2 regions of the Exiguobacterium sp. s57 genome follow, and region 2 is predicted to be linked to the other one. Evidence: predicted binding sites of a transcription regulator. Region 2 holds the regulator's gene; the other holds the start of a gene.
What was found. Region 2 encodes NrdR, which represses ribonucleotide reductase genes. Its sites were predicted from a motif close to AACACNATATATNGTGTT; they were not measured.
Positions count from the first base shown of each region.

Region 1: KNO98_RS01435 (anaerobic ribonucleoside triphosphate reductase) is a predicted target of NrdR. The motif match lies at 1,694-1,711, and genes of this name have one in related genera.

Region 1 is NZ_JACSKR010000001.1:271,929-275,359, reverse strand. It holds gene KNO98_RS01435 (anaerobic ribonucleoside triphosphate reductase) at 1-1,683, opposite strand, end outside; gene KNO98_RS01430 (formate/nitrite transporter family protein) at 1,874-2,704, opposite strand; gene KNO98_RS01425 (hypothetical protein) at 3,175-3,431, opposite strand, start outside.
Region 2 is NZ_JACSKR010000001.1:777,619-781,049, forward strand. It holds gene KNO98_RS04020 (DnaD domain protein) at 1-1,284, opposite strand, end outside; gene nrdR (transcriptional regulator NrdR) at 1,325-1,792, opposite strand; gene KNO98_RS04030 (hypothetical protein) at 1,805-2,176, opposite strand; gene speD (adenosylmethionine decarboxylase) at 2,289-2,675, opposite strand; gene KNO98_RS04040 (glyceraldehyde-3-phosphate dehydrogenase) at 2,907-3,431, opposite strand, start outside.

The sequences.
Region 1 (3,431 bases), 510 kb from region 2:
TAACCCGCAATTCCCGCAGCGGTCGACCGGATGATTGATGGAACCATAGCCGATGTCATGCTGACGCATCAAGCGGACAATCGATTCTACCGCTTCCGCATTGTGGGCGAGGGAACCATCGACCTCGACATAAGAAATATGTCCCGCGTCACACAATGCGTGATACGGTGCCTCAATCCGAATTTTCTCACGAATCGATACAGACTGATAGACCGGCACGTGGAATGAATTTGTATAAAAGGCACGATTGGTGACACCTTCAATCATCCCAAACGCTTCCTGGTCTCGCGTTACAAATTTACCTGACAATCCTTCTGCCGGTGTCGCGAGCAACGAAAAGTTCAAGTCGTACGTTTCGGCTGCCACACGCATGCGATTGGCCAAGTGCGTGACGATGTCGAGACCGAGTCGTTCCGCCTCACGCGACTCGGCATGTGTACCTCCCGTCAACACCTTCAACGTTTCAGCGAGTCCGATGAAACCGAGTGAAAGCGTTCCTTGTTTCAATACGTCTCGGACTTCATCATGAATATGTAACAGCTCACTTCCACGCCAGACACCTTGTGTGTAGAGGAATCGGAATTCTTCAGCGCGACGCGTACATTGATATTCGAAACGCTCGATCAACTGTTCGATCCCGATGTCGACATATTGGTTGAGAATGCGGTAAAAATCCGAGATCGACTCCGAGACAAGTGCCATCTTCACTAAGTTGAGTGTGGAAAAGGAAAGATTGCCACGACCGATCGACGTCTCTTCTCCGTGCCGGTTTCCCATGACCCGAGTGCGGCAACCCATATACGCCACTTCAGATGCATGCGTCCCATCGTAGTATGACGCGTTGAACGGGGCATCGATGAAAGAAAAGTTCGGGAAAAGCCGTTTGCCCGTGACGCGACACGCTTCACGGAAAAGATCGACGTTCGGATCGTCCTCGTGGAAGTTGATGCCTTCCTTCACTTTAAAGATTTGAATAGGAAAAATCGGGGTCTCTGCATTCCCTAACCCACGTTCCGTGGCACGAAGTAGCTCTCGAATGAGGATGCGTCCCCACTTTGATGTGTCCGTTCCATAATTGATCGAAACGAAAGGCACTTGCCCGCCACCTCGTGAGTGCATCGAGTTCGCATTGTGAATAAACGCCTCACACGCCTGATACGTCGCAGAGATCGTTTCTTCTTCCGCGAGTGTCTCCAATTGCGCATCGTCCCAGTCAACAGGCAATGATTGGAGTCGGCTCAGTTGACGCTCATATGTCTTCTCGACATACGGTGCCAAATCGACGTCAAACATCGGGAACGCCTGCCCCCCGTGTTGCATATTTTGATTCGCTTGAAGGATGATCGATGCGAGTGCCATGGCGGAGCGAATGTCCTTTGGTGACCTGATTGTTCCATGCCCCGTATGGAATCCATCTTTTAATAATTGACCGAGTGGAATTTGACAACATGTCGTCGAGCCTGTGATGTAATAGTCGGCGTCGTGCACGTATAAATAGTTATCAGTGACGGCCTGTTTTGGTCGCTCCGACATCAAATACGTCTGCGATAGTTCTTTCGACACTTCCGAAGAGAGTCGTGCTAGTTTCCCGAGCGGGGATTTACCGTCCACGTTCGCATTCTCTTGTACTAAGTCTTGGTCTGGTAAGATGCAGACGTCCTCATACAACTGCAGTAATTTCAAAACCCATCACCTCACTATATATGGATTCAAAACAATCTTAATCGTTTTATTAATCCTATATATAGATTATGGCACGTATTTTTCTCGATGGTCACGAGTCGATATTGTGACAGTTTATTTGTGGCATACGATAAAAAAGAGCCTCGTCTTCGGTAAGACAAGGCTCTACGCTGCATGTGACAAACATCATTTATTTAACAGCTTTTACAACTTTTAATTCGACTTCTTCCTCTAATTCTTGTGCTTCACGGAGACCCTTCGAGTTGAGCCACGTATAGATGGCTCCCATGAAGAGCGCTCCACCGATAATGTTACCGAACGTCGCAGGAATTAAGTTGTGAATCGCACCTGCCATGCTGATCGTCTCAGGATGTGGGACGACGAGCGTTAAGGCGAACAAGACGAAGTTGGCAATGACGTGGTCGAATCCTGAAGCGAAGAAGACCGCGACAAGGAAGATCATCGAGAAGATTTGAGCGAACTCATTTTTCATTTGTTTCGGTAAGAAAATAGCGAGACAGACCATCCAGTTACAGAAGATAGCGCGGAAGAAAATTTCGACCGTCGTATGATGCATTTTCCCCTCAACAACGGAGAACAACCAGTTGTTCATGCCAAGTTCTTGGATGACGCCAGTCGGTGCTAGTAATAATGCGAAAAGGATGCCCCCGAGTGCGTTTCCGACGAAGCAGAGCAACCAGACGAGCATCGTATCACTGAGCGTCGTATAACCGCGAAGTGTCGACGTTGTGAAATACATCGTATTTCCCGTGAACAATTCCGCTCCCCCATAGATGATCATGACGAGCGCGATCCCGAACGAGAAGCCCCCGATGAGTGTCGTGAACGGAGATTCCGCTAAATACATACCGTTAACGACTTTCAACGTAAAGATTGAAGCAAAGCCGATGAAGATCCCGGCTAACATTGCCCGTAAAAAGTATTCCATTGGACGATAATGAATCATTTGCGAGGAAGCCTGTGCTTTTTTCCGTAATGATTCGAGTGCATGGATTTCCATTGATGCCATGTCACAAACCCTTCTTTCTGAATAATTAAATAGGAAAGTATCAGTTCTAATATGTGAAATCATTAACAATATAAACTGTACAGTCTCTGTTGGCAATCACTTCTAGAAGGAATTGACAGAGTGTTCACATCGTAATCGTTTACATATGGCGGATTTGTGACAAATAAAAAATCTCCCGTTTTTAGGGAGAATGACTATCCAAATCTCTTTAAATCATAGTGGAAATTTCATCAGTGATATTCCGTTCCGATTCAATTTTTTTGAAATGAATCTCAGCGGTAACAGGAGACAATAAGAGATGACAAACAAAGATTTCCTGTCCCTCTAACTCGTTACTATCGATGCTAATACCTTCCATGAAGTAAGCACGTTGTAGCCTTGTCAATTTTTTAATCAGCACAATTCGATCATTGCATACATGTATCGGCATTATACGTTAGAACTTGTATAAATTGCTGCCATCACAATTCATTTTCGTTTAAATAATCAATATCAAATTTATGAGGTATATATTTTGTTAGTTCTTCAATAGTCTCATATTTTTTTTCATTAGAAAATAAAATAAATCCAAGACCATCTCCATCTACTTTAATAAAAGAAGTTGGTATGCTCATATCAATTAAAGGTACAAATTGAGTTCTAGAGAACAGCCACTTACCATATTTTTTAAAAGTGAAGTTCAATTCATCTTTAAAGATAATGTTATAAAACCCATTTT
Region 2 (3,431 bases):
TTCCTTCTTCCTTGCCTGATCGTAAGAACGTTGTTGTTTCGCTTCATCCTCGAGCCACTTCGGCATGTCTCCTTGTTGGTTCTTACGACGTGACCCAACAGTCGTTCGTTGCCCATTTTCTCGTTTTTGCTGTTTCTTCTCAATCAGTGCATCTTGTGTCTCTTCACGCTCTAACGCTTCTTTCGCATTCGTATAGCCTGCTGTCTTCCAGCTTGTCGCAATGCGAAGGACGTAGTTCTCGTTCAGACGAGTCTGCTTCTTCACTTCAATGCAATAATAGAAGAGCGCGTTGATGACACCCGGAGCGAGACCGAGTGTATCAACAAGTTCGATGACTAACTGCTCATCACTTTTAGAGAGTTGTGGCGTCTTTCGTAAAGTAGACACGTATTGATGAGGGTGCGCGGACTCCATCACCTCTGGGTCATGAAGATCCCCAAGCTTCGTCTCCTCAAGTTCCACCGTTTTCTCTTTTCGGTGACGGGTCTGTTTCTTCTTCAGCTGCAATACCATTTGACGACAGCCGTCCCGTTTTTCTTGTTCACTGAGCGGAAGATATGCTTCGTGGACAAAATATTCTTTCAACATCTCGGCCATCGTCTCTTCATCGAGTTGAGAAACATACGCAAGTTTCGTAATTGTTTCATCTAATTTTTTTGTAAAAAAGCCAACTGGGAAATTCGTCAGTTTTTTCACAATGCCCATATCGAACGAATAGTTAATTTCAATCTTCGCACGATCCGGTTTTTCGTAATTCTTTTGAGTGAACGCCCGGTGATTGACTCCTTTGACGTCGAACACTTCATTGAAGTCTTTCGTTACTTCGACGATACCGGCCGGCAATGGGTCGATTGTAAAACGTCCTTGCAGTTGCTTAAAACGCACTTCTCCAACTTTATAAAAAAGGAAGCTTGATAACAGCCCATCATTTAAAAACGTGTGCGGTGCGAGCGGAACTCGCAACTGATAAACGTATTGAGTTAATCGGGCATCTTTCGTTTTGTAGGTACGTACTAATCCGATTGCTTCTAGCCGGAATAAACTATCGGTCAATTCATTGATTGAGTACTCTAACATCTCACACAATGCACTGTGTGACATATAGTTCGATTTCATTTTACCGGGCTTCAATTCGCTCCATAGCGTCTGATAAAGCGCGAGCGCCTTCACCCCGATAACCGGTTGATATAGGTGATAGAGGGACTGATACGATTCACGGTCGACAAGACCTGTACTCATAATCAATAGTTCGTCTGTCCCAAAAATTGTACGTTCTTTCTCCATGGCTCTCTCCCTTGAAAAAGGGCGACCAGCAGGCCGCCCTTTAGTTGGTCGAATTTTCTTGCTTCATTAAATCTTCAAGTTCTTTAAAGAACACCGTGATGTCTTTGAATTGGCGATAAACTGAGGCAAATCGAACATATGCGACTTCATCTACACGCGCCAGTTCATTCATCACCAGCTCCCCCACTTGCTCACTCGGAATCTCCGACTGCGCGAGGGCTCGAAGTTGCTGTTCTACTTTTGTCACAACTCCTTCAAGTTGCTCTAAGGTAACCGGTCGTTTTTCACACGCCCGAATGATGCCGCGGAGTACTTTTTCACGACTGAACTCTTCACGATTTCCATCTTTCTTTACAATAATGAGAGGTGTCTGTTCGACTGTCTCAAATGTCGTAAACCGATAACCGCACTTTTCACATTCACGACGACGTCGAATCGAATAATGGTCTTGCACCGGTCGGGAATCGAGCACTCTCGTTCCATTGTGATCACATTTCGGACAACGCATGCTCAAGCCTCCTTATCGTTCGACAGTTTTATTTCCTATAGCACGTAGCGGGAATTGCTGTGAGAGTGCCTCGTAGTAGTGAGATACAATTTGTGCAAGGTCTACACCGAGGCGCTGTTCACGATTCAGTGTGAAGTCAACCGCTGTACGCCCCCCGTCAACTTGTACGATTGTGACGAGTCCATCCCATCCTTCTCCGATGAATGAAAGTTCTCCACGGTTCGTATCGATTCGACGTACCGACTGATCTTTTGATTGAATGAGTTCTTCTAGCCACTGTATGATGGCATTCGGAGATGCCGCATAGTAGCGTGTCTGTAATGACTCGTTTTTATGAGTGTCTTTCGTTTCAATATGTGTTTGTAACTTATCTAACAGTCCCATAATTCACCTCAACGCTTGAGTTATATACGTTAAGCATATCAAAATTAAGGCGACAACAAAACATTTAAAAGGGCTGACCGTTAAACGGCCAGCCTCAAAAGGTTCTTCAGAATTATTTAGTTAATGCAACTTGTGCTTCAGGAACACGAATTGGTCCCATTCCACGTTCAAGTTTAACATCTTCACGTACTTTTGCATCCAAGCCTTCGGCGATATACTGCGATGCCGTAGCCGGATCGATTCGATCTCCACATGTGAATACGTCAACTGACGCGTACCCATGTTCAGGGAAACTGTGAATCGTTAAGTGTGATTCTGAAATGATGACGACTCCACTCACGCCGTGCGGCGCAAATTTGTGGAATGCGACTTCGCGGACTTCAGCGCCCGAACGAAGAGCAGCATCGACGAACAAACGCTCGATGTAGTCGATATCATTTAATTTGTCGGGATTGCACTCCCAAAGTTCTGTAATAATGTGACGTCCCATAGTATCCATATTAGTGGATCCCCCTTTACATCAATGGTCTCAAAGTAGTTGATGATCACTCACTTTGTGCCTGAATCGCCCACAACCACGGGGGAAAGTTAGTCCTAAGAGGTCCTAACCCTTTAAGTTGCGTTTGTCAGACCAATTGAAGTTCACGAAACTGAGTGTAACGTGTTTAGGACGTCGTTACAAGACATTTGATTAAAAAAATCAGAAATATTTTTTTCTTCGTAATATTTTTTATACGTGTGTTTCTCGTTGTCCAATTTGTAGATAGCTAGCCACCATATCTAATAAGTCCACGACACGGCATGAATACCCCCACTCATTATCATACCAAGCGAGCACTTTAACATGGTTTCCTCCGAGGACCATTGTCGAATCCATATCGATAATCGAAGAACGATCGTCCCCGTTAAAATCAATCGACACGAGCGGTTCTTGGGAAATGCCTAAAATGCCTGTCATTTCTCCGAACGCTGCCCGTTCGAACGCTTTATTGACTTCATCGATTGTTACATCTCGGTGGAGTTCCACGACTAGGTCGACGAGTGACACGTTAGGTGTCGGAACACGGAGCGCCATTCCGTTCAATTTCCCTTGAAGTTCGGGCAATACGAGCCCAATCGCTTTCGCCGCTCCCGTCGATGTCGGGATAATCGAATTACCACAAGCACGCGCCCGCCGTAAGTCTTTATGCGGGTTATCAATATTGTTTTGGTCATTCGTATAGGCGTGTACGGTCGTGATTAGTCCCGTCTCAAT